DNA from 3 places in the Stenotrophomonas sp. LARHCG68 genome. Region 1 is predicted to be linked to each of the others. Evidence: predicted binding sites of a transcription regulator. Region 1 holds the regulator's gene; each other region holds the start of a gene.
The links. Region 1 encodes FliA, which starts transcription of late flagellar genes. Its sites were predicted from a motif close to TAAAGTTTNNCNNNCNNNGGCCGATAA; they were not measured.
Positions count from the first base shown of each region.

Region 2: ACIPR8_RS14240 (methyl-accepting chemotaxis protein) is a predicted target of FliA. The motif match lies at 1,907-1,933, and genes of this name have one in related genera.
Region 3: ACIPR8_RS14225 (chemotaxis protein CheW) is a predicted target of FliA. The motif match lies at 4,766-4,792, and genes of this name have one in related genera.

Region 1 is NZ_JBIXJV010000006.1:208,547-214,551, reverse strand. It holds gene ACIPR8_RS17490 (chemotaxis protein CheA) at 1-1,803, opposite strand, end outside; gene ACIPR8_RS17485 (protein phosphatase CheZ) at 1,807-2,427, opposite strand; gene cheY (chemotaxis response regulator CheY) at 2,427-2,819, opposite strand; gene ACIPR8_RS17475 (RNA polymerase sigma factor FliA) at 2,833-3,579, opposite strand; gene ACIPR8_RS17470 (MinD/ParA family protein) at 3,576-4,460, opposite strand; gene flhF (flagellar biosynthesis protein FlhF) at 4,447-6,005, opposite strand, start outside.
Region 2 is NZ_JBIXJV010000004.1:7,456-13,460, forward strand. It holds gene ACIPR8_RS14235 (methyl-accepting chemotaxis protein) at 1-1,860, shown strand, start outside; gene ACIPR8_RS14240 (methyl-accepting chemotaxis protein) at 1,986-4,151, shown strand; gene ACIPR8_RS14245 (CheR family methyltransferase) at 4,169-5,014, shown strand; gene cheD (chemoreceptor glutamine deamidase CheD) at 5,011-5,610, shown strand; gene ACIPR8_RS14255 (protein-glutamate methylesterase/protein-glutamine glutaminase) at 5,607-6,005, shown strand, end outside.
Region 3 is NZ_JBIXJV010000004.1:1,014-7,018, forward strand. It holds partial or broken gene ACIPR8_RS14205 (methyl-accepting chemotaxis protein) at 1-138, shown strand, start outside; gene ACIPR8_RS14210 (methyl-accepting chemotaxis protein) at 462-2,699, shown strand; gene ACIPR8_RS14215 (alpha/beta hydrolase) at 2,850-3,713, shown strand; gene ACIPR8_RS14220 (flagellar brake protein) at 3,927-4,697, shown strand; gene ACIPR8_RS14225 (chemotaxis protein CheW) at 4,836-5,330, shown strand; gene ACIPR8_RS14230 (hypothetical protein) at 5,458-5,844, shown strand; gene ACIPR8_RS14235 (methyl-accepting chemotaxis protein) at 5,927-6,005, shown strand, end outside.

The DNA.
Region 1 (6,005 bases):
CATGCGGCCGTCGCCGATCAGGGTGGCGCCGGCGTAGCCACGCAGGCCGCGCAGGGCGCGCGGCAGGGGCTTGATCACCACTTCCTCGCGGCCGCGGACCTGGTCCACGACCAGGCCGAAGCGGGCTTCGCCGACCTGCAGCACCACGATGGTCAGCAGCGGCGACAGGGTCGGCGTCACGCCCAGCCACTGGCGCAGGTCCACCAGCGCCAGCGTGTGGGTCTTGCGGTCCAGCACCGCGCGGCCGTCGAACCAGCCCAGCGAGGTGGCCGGGGCGTGCAGCACTTCCATCACGCGGGCCAGCGGCAGCGCATAGACGTCCTCACCGGCCTGGACCAGCAGGGTCGGCAGGATCGCCAGGGTCAGCGGCACGCGGATCAGGAAGCGGCTGCCACGGCCCAGTTCGGACTGGATCTGGATCTGGCCGCTGAGCTCGCGGATGCGCGACTGCACCACGTCCATGCCGACGCCGCGGCCGGAGATGTCGGTGACCTGCTGCTTGGTGGAGAAGCCGGGCAGGAACACCAGGTGCAGGCATTCCTCGCTGGTCAGGCGGGCGGCGGCCTCCGGGTCGATCAAGCCCTTCTCGCGGGCCTTGGCGCGCAGGCGTTCGGGGTCGATGCCGGCGCCGTCGTCCTGCACCTCGATGCTGACGTAGTCGCCTTCCTGCTGGGCGGACAGCCGCACCCGGCCCATCCGCGGCTTGCCCTGCGCCTCGCGCAGGTCGGGCATCTCCACGCCGTGGTCGATGGCGTTGCGGACCAGGTGCACCAGCGGGTCGGCCAGGGCTTCGACCAAGTTGCGGTCCAGCTCGGTGTCGGCGCCGATCAGTTCCAGGTCCACTTCCTTCTGCAGCGAGCGCGCGACGTCGCGCGCCACCTTCGGGAAGCGCGAGAACACCTTGCCGACCGGCTGCATGCGGGTGCGCATCACCGCCGACTGCAGCCGCGCGGTGGCGATGTCCAGGGTGGAGACGGCGCGGTCGAGTTCCTCGTCCTTGAGCCGGCTGCGCAGGGTCTTCAGGCGGTTGCGTGAGAGCACCAGTTCGCCGATCAGGTTGACGATGGCATCCAGGCGCTTGGTGTCCACGCGCACGGTGTGCTCGGGCTCGCTGGCCTTGGCCGGTGCGGCCGCCGGCTTGGCCGCCGCGGTGGGGCGTGCGGCCGGGGCAGGCGCCGGGCGGGGCGCTGCCGGTGCCACTGCCACTGCCGGAGCGGCGGACGTGCCGGGCGCGGCACTGCCGTGCAGCGTGTCGAGCAATGCCTCGAACTCGTCTTCGGTGATCAGGTCATCGGCGGGTTTGGCGGCCACCGCCGACGGCGCGCTCTTGCCGTGCAGGCTGTCGAGCAGGGCCTCGAACTCGTCCTCGGTGATCAGGTCACCGGCCGGCGCGACCGGTGCCGCGACCGGTGCCGGTACCGGCGCGGTACCGACGTCGAACTGCGCGATCAATGCCGCCGGCGCGTGGCCCGGCTCGGTGCCGGAGGACACCGCGTCGAGCATGGACTGCAGCCAGTCCAGCGACTGCTGGGCGGCATCGAAGTGATGGGCCAGCAGTTGCGCCTTGCCCGAGCGGGCCATGCCCAGGGTTTCCTCGGCGGCATGGCACAGCTCCACCATCGGCGTGATCGACAGGAAGCCGGCGCCGCCCTTGAGCGTGTGGAAGCCGCGGAACACCGCGTTGAGCTGGTCGGTGTCTTCCGGTGCCTGCTCCAGCGTCACCAGCTGCTCGCCCAGGCGATCGAGGATCTCCTGGGCTTCGATGATGAAATCGGCGGCGATGTCGTCGGCGAAGGCACTCATGGCTTACAGCCCCAGGTCCGACAGCAGGTCGTCGGCGTCATGCTGGCTGACCGCATGGCGGTCCAGGCCATTGACCGCCGGACCGGCCAGGCCGGCGTTGCGCACGTCTTCCTCGGCCGGGGGCAGGCCCAGTGCACCAAAGCCCTCGTGCACGCGGCGGACGATGCCCACCACGCGGCGGATGATCTGACCGGTCAGGTCCTGGTAGCTCTGGGTCAGCGCCACTTCGGTGAGGTTGTGGCGGATGCGGTCCAGCAGCTGGTCCTGGTCGGCGTTGAGGCCTTCGGCGCGCAGCCGTTCGGTCAGCTCGCGGCATTCCTCTGCCAGGTCCAGGGTGCGGTGGGTGGCCTTCTCGGTCATCTCCACCACGTGGTCCAGGCGCGCGCAGGCATCGTCCAGCTCGCCGGCTTCGCTGGGCACGCTGGGCAGCTCGCCCAGTGCTTGGCCCAGCTCGCGGGCCAACCGGCCCAGCCCGGCCACCATCGGCTGCGCGCGCAGCGCGGCCAGGGCGTCGATTTCCTGGCGCCAACGGGTTTCATCACCGTTTTCCAGCGCGGCCAGCGCATCCTGCAGGCGCTGGATCAGGGCCGACTTGTCGCTCAGCGTCTCGACAGGCAGGTCCATCAGGCGCTCGCCGTCAGTCGTTCGAAGATCTTGCCCAGCTTCTCTTCCAGGGTCTGCGCGGTGAACGGCTTGATGATGTAGCCGTTCACGCCGGCCTGGGCGGCTTCGATGATCTGCTCGCGCTTGGCTTCGGCGGTGACCATCAGCACCGGCAGGGTCTTGAGCTTGGCATCGGCGCGGATGGCCTTGAGCAGCTCGATGCCGGTCATCACCGGCATGTTCCAGTCGGTGACCACGAAATCGAACGGCTGGCTCTGCAGCATGGCCAGCGCGGCATGCCCGTCCTCGGCTTCAGCGGTGTTGGTGAAGCCCAGGTCGCCGAGCAGGTTCTTGACGATACGACGCATGGTCGAGAAATCGTCGACGATCAGGATGCGCATGTTCTTGTTCAAAAGGAATTCCTCTTCATGGTTCCTCGAAGCCGGCGTCGGCCGACTCGAAAATCTTCAGCCGACCACGCAGGCGCAGCGTGGCCTGGCCATGGATCTGGCAGACGCGCGACTCGCTGACACCGAGCACCGCGCCGATCTCTTTCAGGTTCAGTTCCTGCTCGTAGTAGAGCGAGAGCACCAGCTGTTCGCGCTCGGGCAGCTGGCTGATGGCCCTGCCCAGCTCGGCGCCGAACTGGCTGCGCTCGAGCATCTGCTGCGGGGTGGGGCCGCCGGTGGCCGGGGTGTCCAGCTCGCCCTGGTCCTCGATGCGCGACTCCAGGCTCAGCACCTGGCCGCGCGAGGCATCCTCGACCAGCCGCATGTACTCGGGCAGCGGCATTTCCATCGCCTCGGCCACCTCGGTGGCGCTGGCGGCACGGCCGCTGGCCTGCTCGAGGCGACGGATGGTGGCCGCGGCATCGCGGGCGCGACGGTGCACGGAGCGCGGCACCCAGTCGCCACGCCGGATCTCGTCGATCATCGAGCCTCGGATGCGGATCGAGGCATAGGTCTCGAACGAGGCGCCCTGTTCGGCGTCATAGCTGCGCGAGGCCTCGATCAGGCCCATCATGCCGGCCTGGATCAGGTCGTCGACCTCCACGCTGGCGGGCAGGCGCGCGGCCAGGTGGTGGGCGATGCGGCGCACCAGGTCGGCGTGCTGGGCAATGCACTCGTTGGCCGCATTGCGCTGGACTTCACGGTAATGGGCCGTTGCGTTCATGCGCTCACCTTCTGCTGGATGATGCGTTCCAGGAAGAACTCGACGCCGCCGCGCGGGGTGGTGGGGGCCTGCCAGCGCGCGGTGCGGCGGGCGATCTCCTGGATGGCCAGGGCGGCCGGTGCCGACGGGTACAGCTTCACCACCGGCTGCTGGCGCTGCACCGACACGCGCAGCCAGTCGTCCTGCGGCACGCAGCCCAGGTAGTTGAGCGAGACGTCGATCAGGAACTTCTCGCAGACGCGCACCAGCTTCTCGTACAGGGCGCGGCCTTCGTTGGGATCACGGGCCATGTTGGCCACGACCTGGATGCGGTCCACGCCGCGCTCGCGCGAGAGCACCTTGATCAGCGCGTAGGCGTCGGTGATGGAGGCCGGCTCGTCGCAGACCACCACCACGGTGTCCTGCGCGGCCTGGCAGAAGGTCAGCACGCTGTCGGTGATGCCGGCGGCGGTGTCGATGATCATCACGTCCAGGTCGCGTTCCAGCTCGGAGAACGCGTTGACCAGGCCCACGTGCTCGGCCGGCGCCAGTTCGGCCATGTGGCGGCGGCCGGACGCGGCCGGCACCACCAGCACCCCGTTCGGGCCCTCGATGATCACTTCCTCCAGCGTGCAGCGCCCGGCGACCAGGTCGGCCAGGGTGTGCTTGGGCTGAAGGCCCAGCACCACGTCGATGTTGGCCAGGCCCAGGTCGGCGTCCAGCAGCAGGGTGCGCTTGCCCATGCCGGCCAGTGCCACGGCCAGGTTGGCCGAGACATTGGTCTTGCCGACGCCGCCCTTGCCGCCGGTCACGGCGATGGTGCGCACCGGTCCTGCGGGCTCGCGCCGGGTGGCCGCGAGCGGGAAGGTGTGGGTCAGCTTGGCGTACTCACGCGACTGCATTGTTGAACTCCGGGTTGCAGGGCATATCGGCCGCGCGGCGCAAATCTTCAAGGCGAAGTACGAGATTGGCCGCCGAGGCCCGGTGCAGGTCCTCCGGCACGTCCTGGCCGTCGGTGACCCAGGTCACCGGCAGGCAGTGGTCCACGGCGATGGACAGGGCCGAGCCGAAGCGGCCGGTCTCGTCCAGCTTGGTCAGCACCACGCCCTGCGGGTTGGCGGCGCTGAAGCGGCGCACCACCTCATCCATGTCCTGGAAGGAGGTGTTGGCCGGCAGCACCAGCAGGGTGCGGATCTGGCCGGCGGCGCGCAGCCACTGCAGCTGGGCGGTGAGGGCGCGGTCGCGCTGGCCCAGCCCGGCGGTGTCGATCAGCACCAGCTTGTAGTCGGCCAGCTTCTGCAGCAGCTGGTTCAGGTCGGTGCCGCTGTTGGCCTCGTGCACGGCGATGCCGAGCTGGCGGCCGAAGCCATACAGCTGCTCGCGCGCGCCGATGCGCTGGGTGTCGGTGGTGACCAGCGCCACGTCACGCGGGGCATGGGCCTCGGCGAAGCGCGAGGCCAGCTTGGCGATGGTGGTGGTCTTGCCGGCGCCGGTCGGGCCAACCAGGGCGATCACGCCACCCGTCTCGATCGGGTCGACCGGGGCGATCGGCAGCTTGCGCGAGATCAGGCCCAGCATCAGCCCGCGGGCACGGCTGGGGTCGGTGTCGGCCGGGATCTGCAGGACCACATCGCGGGCCAGGCCGGCGTCGAAGCCGTACTCGTCCATCAGGTCCAGCGCATTGGCGCGCACCGCGCTGCCGCGCAGGCGCTCGTCGGTGAAGCGGTGCATCTCGCGCTCGATCATCTGGCGCATGCCGGCCATTTCCTGGCGCAGCTGGATGAGTTGTTCGTCGTCGCGGCGGGAGGCCACCACGCTCAGCGCCGCGGCGGTCTCCGGGGTGACCGGGATGGCGACCGGTGCCGCCGGCGCTGCAGTCACGGCCGGTACGGCCGGCGCAACGGGCACGACAGCTTCGGTCGTGGCCGCGGCAACCGGTGCGGTTACGGCGACCACCGGGGCAGCAGCCACGGGCGCTGCGGCCGGCAGTTCGGCCACTGCCGGTACCGGGGTCGGCTCCGGCTGCGGCGGATCGATCTGGAACTGGGCGCGCTGCACCGGCGGCACCGCGTCGACCGTCGCGGCCTGGGACGGCTCCTGACTGGCTGCCGGGACCTTGGCGGCGACGCTGCCGGCAGGACGGAAAGCCGGCACCACCGGCGGTTCGTCAGCCAGCAGGGTGGCGAAGTGCTGCGTCGCCACGGCCGCCGGTGCGATCGAGGCGAATGCGGCGGGCATGGCCGCCGCCGGGACGATGGCGGCGGGGATGACCGGGGCTTCGGCGGCCGGCTGCTTGAGCAACGAAGCGAAGCGGCTGCCCGGCGCCAGTTCCACGCTGGTGTCGATCGAGCGGCCAGTGGCACCCACGGCCGAGCGGGCCAGGGCGGCGACCGCGGACGTGGTGACGGCGACCGGTTCCGGCTCCGGGGTACGGCGACGGGTGACCG
Region 2 (6,005 bases), on a different contig from region 1:
GCCCGCGCCCAGGCCGGTGCCAAGGCCGCCGCGGAGACCTACACCACCTCGGCCATCCTGACCGCCATCGCCATCCTGGTCGGTGCGGCCGGCGGCGTGCTGCTGGTATGGCTGTTCGCCCGCTCGCTGGTCGGCTCCGTGCGCGGCGCCGTGGACGTGGCCAACGAAGTGGCCAGCGGCAAGCTCGACGGCCATATCGACGTCAACCGCGCCGATGAAGTCGGCGACCTGCTGCGCGCCATGCAGCGCATGCAGCGCGACCTGCGCGAGCGCATCGAGCGCGACCAGGCCGTGGCCGCGGAGAACCTGCGCATCCGTACCGCGCTGGACTACTCCTCCACCGGCGTGTACCTGACCAACGAAGACCTGGAAATCGTCTACGCCAACCGTGCCCTGCTGGACACGCTGGCCCAGTACAACGACGCGCTGACAGGCGCCCTGTCCCACTACGACGCCAGCATCGCCCTGGTCGGCCAACCGGTCACCGCGCTGGAGCACAACGGCCAGGTCGACAACAAGGTGCTCGAAGCGCTGGAAAAGAACGGCGTGGCCCGTCGCCAGATGAGCTTCGGCGATGCCCAGTTCGCGCAGGCGATCTCGGTCATCCGCAACGACGGCGGCGTGGCCGTCGGCCACGTGGTCGAATGGCGCGACCGCACCACCGAAGCGCTGGTGGAGAAGGAAGTGGCGCGCGTGATCGAAGCCGCCGCCGCCGGCGACCTCAGCGGCCGCATCGAGACCAGCGACAAGGACGGCTTCTTCCTGCAGCTGGCCGGCCAGATCAACAGCCTGCTCGACGCCAACGCCAGCAGCCTGGAACAGATTTCCGCGCTGCTCTCGGCGCTGTCGCGCGGCGACCTCACCGTGCGCATGCATGGCCAGTACCAGGGCGTGTTCGCCACCATGCGTGACGACGCCAACGCCACCGCCGAGCAGCTGACCGGCATCGTTGGCCGCATCAAGCAGTCCTCGGTTGCCATCAATGCGGCCGCCACCGAGATCGCCAGCGGCAACAACGACCTGTCGCGCCGTACCGAGCAGCAGGCCGCCAACCTGGAGGAAACCGCCGCCTCGATGGAGGAACTGACCTCCACCGTGCGCCAGAACGCCGAATCGGCCCGCCAGGCCAACCAGCTGGCCATCGGTGCCGCCTCGGTGGCCTCGCAGGGTGGCGAGGTGGTCAGCCAGGTGGTGACCACGATGAGCGCCATCGAGGCCTCGTCCAAGAAGATCGCCGAGATCATCTCGGTCATCGACGGCATCGCCTTCCAGACCAACATCCTGGCGCTCAACGCCGCGGTGGAAGCCGCGCGTGCCGGCGAGCAGGGCCGCGGCTTCGCCGTGGTCGCCTCGGAAGTACGTACGCTGGCCCAGCGCTCGGCCGGTGCGGCCAAGGAGATCAAGGGCCTGATCGATGACTCGGTCGGCAAGGTGTCCGACGGCTCGGCGCTGGTCCGCAAGGCCGGCACCACCATGGGCGAGATCGTGGCCTCGGTGCAGCGCGTGACCGACATCATGGCCGAGATCTCCGCCGCCTCGCAGGAACAGAGCGCCGGCATCGAGCAGGTCAACCAGACCGTCACCCAGATGGACGAGACCACCCAGCAGAACGCCGCGCTGGTGGAGGAAGCCACCGCCGCGGCCCGTTCGATGGAAGAACAGGCCGGCCACCTGGCCACCGTCGTGTCGGTGTTCCGCCTCGATGACAGCCAGCCGGAAGAACCCGTCGCCGCGCCACCGCTCGCCAGCAAGCCCGAGCCGCGTCGCCCGGCACCCGCACCGGAACCGGCACGCCGGCGGGTGGCCGGCAACCGGACCGCGGTTGCCGAGCTGGCCGATTCGGACTGGCAGGAGTTCTGACCCACTCGACCCCGGCTCCGGCCGGGGTCGTGCGTTATGCGCCGGCTAAACATTCGGCTCCCGCGGCCGATACACCCGTAACTTCCCCTTTCCCGCTCGCCCCCCCACGGGCGCTGCCCTCTGCCATGAATCCCTACCGTCTCTGGTCGAACTACATCAGCAACATCTCCGTGCGGCGCAAGCTGAACCTGTTGACGGTGCTGATCGCGCTGGGCGTGATCGCGCTGTCGGTGATCGCCGCCCGCATGCAGTACGTGGATCTGTACGAAACCCGCAAGGAGTCCCTCAAGGCCCAGGTGGAGATGAGCCAAGGCGTGCTGGACTACTACGCCAACCGCGCGAAGGCCGGTGAGCTGTCGCTGCACGACGCACAGCAGCAGGCGCTGGCCGCGCTGCAGAACATGCGCTCCAACGCCGACGTCAACTACCTCAACGTCTACAACACCGACTACGTGCTGCTGATGCATCCGTTCCGCGCCGACCTGGTCGGCAAGGACATGAAGGACTTCCGTGGCGAGGACGGCGTACGCCTGTACTACGACCAGGTCGAGGCCGCGCGCCGCGGTGGCGGCTACGTCGGCTACACCTGGGCCAAGCCCGGCACGCAGGGCCCGGTCGCCAAGCTGGCCTACGCCGGCCTGTACGGCCCGTGGAACTGGGTGGTGTCCAGCGGCGTCTACATGGACGAGGTGCAGGGCCAGGCGCTGAAGTTCACCGCCATCATGACCGTCGCCGGTGGCGTGCTGGTGCTGCTGGTGGTCGGCCTGAGCTGGGTCATCGGCAGCCGCATCGTCACGCCGCTGCGCAACGCCACCGCGGTGGCCAATGCCATCGCGCGCGGCCGCATGGACAACACCATCCCCGTACCCAGCCGCGACGAGACCGGGCAGCTGCTCACCAGCATGCAGCGCATGCAGGACCAGCTGCGCGCGGTGATCGAGGCCCAGAATGAAATGGCCCGCCAGCACGACGCCGGCATCATCAGCTACCGCATCGACGCCGAGGCGTTCCCGGGCGACTACGGCGTGATGGTGGCCGAAACCAACGTGCTGGTGGCCAACCACATCGACGTGAAGATGCAGGTCATCGCCATCGCGCAGCGCTACGCGGTGGGCGACCTCACCCCGGACATGCCCCTGCTGCCGGGCGAGAAGCGCGTCATCACCGAGACCATGGCCACCATCAAGCAGAACCTGTCGGCCATCAACAGCGAGATCAAGCGGCTGGGCAACGCGGCCGCCGCCGGCGACTTCAGCCTGCGCGGCGACGAGCAGCGCTTCGAGCACGACTTCCTGGACATGGTGCGCAGCCTCAACGCGATGATGCGCACCAGCGACCACAACCTGGAACAGATCTCGCAGCTGCTGCGCGCCCTGGCCCAGGGTGACCTGACCGCCACCATGCACGGTGACTTCCAGGGCGTGTTCGCCCGCATGCGCGAGGACGCGGACAGCACCATCGCCCAGCTTTCGGGCATCGTCTCGCGCATCCAGTCCGCCGCCGACAGCATCAACCTGGCCGCCGGCGAGATCGCCACCGGCAACAGCGACCTGTCGCGCCGCACCGAAGTGCAGGCGGCCAACCTGGAGGAAACCGCCGCCTCGATGGAGGAACTGACCTCCACCGTGCGCCAGAACGCCGACTCCGCCCGCCAGGCCAACCAGCTGGCCATCGGCGCGGCCGGCGTCGCCGCGCGCGGCGGCAACGTGGTCGAGGAAGTGGTGGTCACGATGGGCCAGATCGAGCAGTCCTCGCGCCGCATCGCCGACATCATCTCGGTGATCGACGGCATCGCCTTCCAGACCAACATCCTGGCGTTGAACGCCGCGGTCGAAGCCGCGCGCGCCGGCGAACAGGGCCGCGGCTTCGCCGTGGTGGCCAGTGAAGTGCGTACCCTGGCCCAGCGCTCGGCGGCGGCCGCCAAGGAGATCAAGGGCCTGATCGATGACTCCACCCAGCGTGTCTCCGAAGGCTCGCAGCTGGTGCACCAGGCCGGTGCGACCATGGGCGAGATCGTCACTTCGGTGCAGCGCGTGACCGACATCATGGCCGAGATCTCCGCCGCCTCGCAGGAACAGAGCGCCGGCATCGAGCAGGTCAACCAGACCATCGTGCAGATGGACGAAACCACCCAGCAGAACGCCGCCCTGGTCGAGGAAGCCAGTGCCGCGGCGCGCCTGCTGGAAGAACAGGCCATCCAGCTCGATCAGGCCGTGGCGGTGTTCCGCATCGAGGCCACCGGCGCCGGCGCGCCGGCCGAGGTCCCGGCCGCGCTGGCGTTGGCCAGTTGAACGGAGCACCTGCCAGCATGTCCAGCGTCGACACCACCCAGCGCGATTTCGAGTTCAACGACCGCGACTTCCGCCGCGTCTGCGAGCTGATCCATGCCCGTGCCGGGATCGCGCTGGCACCGGCCAAGCGCGACATGGTGTACGGCCGGCTGTCGCGCCGGCTGCGCTCGCTGGGCCTGCAGTCATTCAAGGACTACCTGGACCAGCTCGAGCAGCACGGCGGCGAGGAATGGCAGGCATTCACCAACGCCCTGACCACCAACCTGACCTCGTTCTTCCGTGAGCCGCACCACTTCGACAAGCTGCACGAGGAACTGCAGCAGCGCGCCTCGCATGCGCCGATCAAGTTGTGGTCGTGCGCCGCCTCCACCGGTGAAGAGCCCTACTCCATGGCCATCACCGCCTGCGAGACGTTCGGCACGATGACCCCGCCGGTACGCATCCTCGCCACCGACGTGGACACCCAGGTGCTGGCCACCGCCGGCCAGGGCGTGTACGCGATCGAACGCATCGCCGGGCTGGATGCGGAGACCAAGCGCCGCTATTTCCAGCGCGGCACCGGCCCGAACGAGGGCAAATGCCGGGTGGTGCCGGCGCTGCGTGCGCTGGTGGAGTTCCGCCAGCTCAACCTGCTCAGCTCCCGCTATGACGTCGGCGGCCCATTCGACGCGCTGTTCTGCCGCAACGTGATGATCTACTTCGACAAACCCACCCAGCGCGCCATCCTGTCGCGGCTGGTCGAGCACATGGGCGACGACGGGCTGCTCTACACCGGCCATTCGGAGAACTACCTGCATGCGGCCGATCTGATCCAGCCATGCGGCCGCACCTTGTACCGCCGTACCCGCCGGAGCGGTGCATGAAGCCTTCCCAGTCCTATCCCGACGAGGTCATGCGCTACCGCGACAGTCGCTTCCAGACCGTCGCCGCCAAGCTGCTGCCCACCCAGTACCTGGTCGTGGACGATGACACCGCGCTGACCACCACGCTCGGCTCCTGCGTGGCCGCCTGCATCCGCGACCCGATCCTCGGCATCGGCGGCATGAACCACTTCCTGCTGCCGGACGGCAACGTCGGCGACGGCGCGCCCGCACGCTACGGCAGCTACGCGATGGAACTGCTGATCAACGACCTGCTCAAGCGCGGCGCGCACCGCAAGCGCCTGGAAGCCAAGGTCTTCGGCGGCGCCAACGTGCTCAAGGGCTTCACCAGCAACCCGGTCGGCACCCGCAACGCCGAGTTCGTGCGCCAGTACCTGCAGGCCGAGCACATCCCCATCGTCGCCGAGGACCTGTGCGGCATCCACCCGCGCAAGGTGTGGTTCTTCCCGACCACCGGCCGGGTCGTGGTGCAGCGCCTGCCGCATGCGCACGACGCCGAAGTGCTGGCCGCCGAAACCGCGGTGCGCGCCAAGCTGTCGCGCACGCCGGTCAGCGGCGGCGTGGAGCTGTTCGAATGAGCCTGGCCCCGCCCTGCCGCGTGCTGGTGGTGGACGACTCGGCGCTGGTGCGCCAAGTCCTCACCGAACTGCTGGCCGCCGACCCCGGCATTGAGGTGGTCGGCACCGCCGCCGACCCGCTGCTGGCGCGCGAGAAGATCAAGCGCCTGAACCCGGACGTGCTGACCCTGGATGTGGAAATGCCACGCATGGACGGGCTGGCCTTCCTCGAGAACCTCATGCGCCTGCACCCGATGCCGGTGGTGATGGTGTCCTCGCTGACCGAGCGCGGCGCCGATACCACCCTTCAGGCCCTGGCCCTGGGCGCGGTGGACTTCGTGGCCAAGCCCAAGCTGGACATCGCCCGCGGCCTGGAAGCCTACGCCGACGAGATCCGCGCCAAGGTCAAGATGGCC
Region 3 (6,005 bases), on a different contig from region 1:
GGCGGCGCCAGCGTCGCCAGCCCGCCGCGCAGCCGCCCGGCCAGCCCGGCACCGGCCGGTCCGCGCATCGCCCGCGCGCCGGCAGCACGCCGGATCGAACCGATGGTCGCCAATGGCGAGGACTGGCAGGAATTCTGATTTTCCCGCGGTTTCCGGCTTCACCCCCACGACGACCACGGCATGCCCGTGGTCGTCGTGTTTTGGGACATCCAACCCACTTTCCGCGTAGCCGGGATTACAGATAACGCCCTGAATCGTAAGAGTTTCATCACGATCCTCACGATTTCATCACATGCCCTTTCAGTTCATAAAACGCCCCCTGTTCAGCCATCAAGCCGCCTCCGGATCGCGCCGCTATCCGCTGAACAGCCGGCAATGAACGCCGGCCTTATCCGCGCCAACGCGCCGGCAACATCCTCGGGCGGGGGCGTCACCCGCAAAGTCGATCCGGAGAGAAAGAGATGGAGTTCTTCCGCAACCTCACGATCGCCCGAAAGCTCGCGATCGCTTTCACCCTCACCACCGTCGCCACCGTTGGCATGGGCGCGTTCGCGGTGGTCCGCCTCAAGCAGGCCACCACCCAGTTGAACGAGATGAGCCAGCGCTACATGCCGGCCGTCCAACACCTGGAGAGCATCCGCGCCGACCTGGCCGAAATCCGCATCGCCGAGCTGTCACAGTTGTCCCACCTGCACGAGCCGGCGTTCGTCGCCGAGTACAACCAGCGCATCGCCGACCAGCGCGCCAAGCTGGCCGAGCACCAGAAGCGCTATGAGGCCCTGCCCGCCAGCGATGAGCAGAAGCGCCTGTACGGCCAGATGCTCAAGACCCTGGAGCAATACCTCAGCGCCCACGCGCAGATGGAAAAGGCCGTGGCCGATGGCCAGTTCGAGCTGGCCCAGCAGATCTCCAACGAACACTCGCGCGTCAGCCGCCGCGACCTGTTCAGCGACGTGGAGAAGCTCAGCAGCTACGTCGTGTCGGCCCTGGACAGCGAGGTGGCGCTCGCCGATGCCACCCAGGCGCGCAGCACCAACGCATTGTTCGCCTGCATGGCCTTGCTGGGCCTGCTGTCGGTCGCCCTCGGCGTGGTCATCGTGCGCGCCATCGTACGCCCGCTGAAGGACGCCCTGCGGGCCGCCGACGAGGTCGCCACCGGCCGCCTGGACGGCACCATCGACGCCGGACGCGGTGACGAGGTCGGCCAGTTGCTGGCTTCGATGCAGCGCATGCAGCACCAGCTCAAGGCAGTGATCGCCGCGCAGTCGGACATGGCGCGCGAGCACGACCAGGGCCAGATCAGCTACCGCATCGACGAATCCCGCTTCCCCGGCGAGTACGGGCGCATGGTGCGCGAGGTCAATGCCCTGGTCGCCCAGCACATCGGCGTGAAGATGCGGGTGGTCGAGGTGATGCGCCACTACGCCCGTGGCGACCTGTCGGTGGACATGGACCGCCTGCCCGGCGAGAAGGCCGCCATCACCGACGCGATGGACGGCACCAAGGCCAGCCTGTCGGCCATCAACAACGAGATCAAGCGCCTGTCGCGCGCCGCCGCCGCCGGTGATTTCAGCCAGCGTGGCGACATCGACCGTTACGAGCACGACTTCCGCGAGATGGTCGGCGGGCTCAACGCACTGATGCAGACCACCGAGGACAACCTCGGCCACATCTCGCGGCTGCTGCAGGCCATTGCCGAGGGTGACCTGACCCGTCGTGTCGAAGGCGACTTCCACGGCATCTTCGCGCGCATGCGTGACGACGGCAACACCAGCATCGACCAGCTCGCCAGCATCGTCTCCGGCATCCAGGCCGCCAGCGGCAGCATCAGCCTGTCGGCCAGCGAGATCGCCACCGGCAACAGCGACCTGTCGCGCCGCACCGAGACGCAGGCCGCCAACCTGGAGGAAACCGCTGCCTCGATGGAGGAACTGACCTCCACCGTGCGCCAGAACGCCGAGCATGCCCGCCAGGCCGACCAGCTGGCGCGCGGTGCCGCCGACGTGGCCGCGCAGGGTGGCGAAGTGGTCGGGCGCGTGGTCAACACCATGAGCTCGATCGAGCAGTCCTCCCAACGCATCGCCGACATCATCAGCGTGATCGACGGCATCGCCTTCCAGACCAACATCCTGGCCTTGAACGCGGCGGTGGAAGCGGCCCGGGCCGGCGACCAGGGCCGTGGCTTCGCGGTGGTGGCTTCGGAAGTGCGCACTCTGGCGCAGCGTTCGGCCGCCGCGGCCAAGGAGATCAAGGGATTGATCGACGACTCGGTCGGCAAGGTCAGCGAAGGCTCGCAACTGGTCCGCCGCGCCGGCAGCACCATGGACGACATCGTGGCCTCGGTGCAGCGCGTGACCACGATCATGGCCGACATCGCCGCCGCCTCGCAGGAACAGACCGCCGGCATCGAACAGGTCAACCAGACCGTGATGCAGATGGACGAGAGCACCCAGCAGAATGCCGCGCTGGTCGAGGAAGCCTCCGCGGCGGCACGCTCGATGGAAGACCAGGCGCGCCAGCTGACCGATGCAGTGGCCCAGTTCCGCCTCTCCGACGCCGTCAGCGCATCACTGGCCCGCGTTGCCGCCAGCGTACCGCCGCCGGCCGCCCCGCGGCCACGCCCCACCCTGCGTGCCATCCCGGGCAAGCCGGCAGCCCATGCACCGGTCAGCAGTGGCGAGGACTGGCAGGAGTTCTGATCCGTTGCTTGCCGGCGGTGGTCGGGAACTCTCCGGCCTGTCCACCGCCGGCCTCTTTGGCTTCATCCAGGGTCATCGTGTGACGCCTCGTGGACATGGGCCGGCGAAAGGATCGAAGATCCCAGGACGGTCCCTCCCACGCGACGTCCCATGCCCCGCATCACGCGCATTCTCATCGGGCTTGCCGCCCTGCTGGTGGTCGGTGTGGCCGGCAGCCTGCTCATCGGCCAGGCACTGATCACTCCGGTGCCGCGCACCATAGGGCCCCCGCCGGCCTCGCTCGGCGCCCGTCCGGTGCGCATTGATTCGGCTGCTGGCCCGGTCTCTGGATGGTTTGTCCCTGGCCAGGCGGACAAGGGCAGCGTGCTCCTTCTGCACGGCGTGCGCTCGGACCGGCGCCAGATGCTCCCCCGCGCGCAGTGGCTCAAGCAGTTGGGCTATTCCGTGCTGCTCATCGACCTTCCGGCGCATGGGCAATCCCCCGCCGCGCACATCACCTTCGGCGCCAACGAGTCCAAGGCGGTCGACGCGGCAGTCACGTTCCTTGGCCAACAAGCGCCGGGCCGGGCCGTCGCGGTGATCGGGGTGTCCCTGGGGGCCGCATCCACAGTGCTGTCCGCTTCCACGCGACAACTGGCCGCCGTTGTCCTGGAATCGATGTACCCCAGCCTCGACCAAGCCGTCGCCGACCGCCTGGCCATCCGTCTGGGCGCCCCCGGACGTCCGCTGGCACCGCTGCTGCTGTGGCAGCTGCCGTTGCGCCTGCAGCTCTCGGCCGACGACCTTCGACCCATTGATCACCTGGCCGCAATCGGCGCCCCGGTATTGATCGCGTCCGGTTCACGGGACCGCCACACCCCCATCGACGAAGCCCGCGCGCTCTATCGTGCCGCCGCCGCGCCCAAGCAGTTCTGGGAGGTACCCGGCGCGGCCCATGTCGACCTCTACGCGCATGACCCCGCCGCATACCAGCGGGTGGTCGGGGCGTTCCTCCAGTCGCGCCTGCAGCAATAGCCGCGCCTCTTCCACGGCCGAAACGGCCCTCTACGTACGCCGCCAGCCAGTGACGGAATTCCGTCTCCGGAATCGCCAGCCGGTGCCAACGGCCACCTGCTTCACAAAAGGCTCGTAACAGTGCGCCTAAAGAGTTAGAAAGAGCGGCCGATATCACAGTTTCCAGGAGACCGATTGCGGGTTCCCTGGCTTCGACCCTCTGCAAGCGCCTCCATGTCCGTACCCGAATCCTTCGAGTCGAGCCCGTCCACCGTCGCCGGCAACCTGTATGCCGATGAACGCTACATGGTGCGCAGCCCGCACCAGATCCGGCACCTGCTGCAGCAGATGATCGACCAGCGGTCGATGGTCAACGCGCACCCGGATGGACGCGACCAGTCCTTCCCCAGCGCGGTGCTGGAAGTGGACGAGGACGGCCTGCTGCTCGATGCCAGCCCGCTGCCGGCGATCAACCGCAGCGCGGAGGTCGCCGCTTCCCTGCTGTGCTTTGGCCAGGTCGACAAGGTCACCGTGCGCTTCCAGCTGCATGGCCACCGCCGCATCGAACAGGACGGCCGGGTGGCATTCCGGGTACCGCTGCCGGAGGAGGTCTACCACCTGCAGCGCCGTGAGTTTTACCGGCTGGAAACCCCGGTGGGCGACTCACCCTACTGTCTGATCCCCGACCCGGACGGCGGCGAGCCCAGCCGCTGGCGGGTGATCGACATCAGCGCCGGCGGCATGGCGCTGATGCTGCCCTCGCCGCAGGACCTGCTCGCCCTGCAGGGCCGCTATCGCGGCTGCGGGCTGCTGATCCCCGACGCGCCGCCGGTGACCACCACCCTGGTGGTCTGCAACCTGCGCCAGCAGAAACAGGCCAACGGCATGGAAACCATCCGCGCCGGCCTGCGTTTCGACGACCTGCCACGCGGTGCCGACACGCTGATCCAGCGGTACATCTTCCGCATCGATCGGCTGCGCAAGGCGCGCAGCAACGGCGACTGACCCGGCCCGGGCGCCATTGTGCGCCCCACCTGGCCGAACGCGCCCCGCCCTCTGTGGCCGTCCGTCGCTAAAGTCCCGCCTCCTGGCGCCGATACCGGTGCAACAGCCACCGGCGCCACGCCAGGACCAGGACCTGCCATGAACGATACGCGTACCACTTCCGCCGAAGGCACCGGCGGCGAGTACCTCAGCTTCACCCTCGGCGCAGAGCACTACGGCGTCGACATCCTCAAGGTGCAGGAGATCCGCGGCTACGACGCGGTCACCCGCGTGCCCGATGCCCCGGACTACATCAAGGGCGTCATCAACCTGCGCGGCACCATCGTGCCGGTCATCGACCTGCGCCTGAAACTGCGCCTGGACGAGGCACGCTACGACGCCTTCACCGTAATGATCGTGCTCAACGTCGAGGACCGCGTGGTCGGCATCGTCGTGGACAGCGTCTCGGACGTGATCCCGCTGTCGGCCGAGCAGATCCGCCCGACCCCGGAATTCGGTGCCGCGGTGGACACCCGCTTCATCTCCGGCATCGGCACCCAGGACGACCGCATGCTGATCCTGCTGGACATCGAAACCCTGCTCGACACCGCCGACCTCGGGCAGGCCGCGGTGACCGAAGAAGCCGCGGCCTGACCCAGCCAACCGGGAGGCGCATCACATTTCCGAACATGCGCCCTCAGCCGCCTGCCCTGTCGGCCGATAGCCCATTGCATGCCCGTCCTCCCCGACTGGCGCCCTCTCGTCATCCCCGGAGATTTTGATGTCCAAGCACCTGATTTGCCTGCTGTCGGCAGCCGTCCTGGCCACCGCCTCGTTCCACGTCGCCGCCGACCCGGCCGAGATGATCCCGCCGGAAAACGCCGCCCGCTTCGCCGGCAAGGACGGCATGGTCTGCGGCAAGGTCGAGAAGGCCCGCTACGCCGAAGGTTCCGAAGGCCAGCCGACCTTCCTGCACATGGGTGGCCAGTTCCCGCGCCACACCTTCTCCGCGCGCATCTCCGGCGCCAACCGTGGCAACTTCGGCTTCCCGCTGGAATCGCTGGAAGGCAAGACCGTCTGCGTCATCGGCAAGATCCAGCGTGACTCCTCGCGCGCCGAGATCGAAGTCAGCTCGCCGGCCAGCCTGAAGCTGGCAAACATCAAGTAATCCCAGCCTGGTGCCGCGCCGGCCCCGCCGGTGCGGCGCACGCTGCCCGTGCGCGCGCGGGACGTCACCGGAGATCTCCAAGATGCAGTGGGTCAACTCGCTCAAACTCAAGCCGAAGCTGATGCTTACCTTCGGCGTCGTGCTGTTCGTCATGCTGTTGC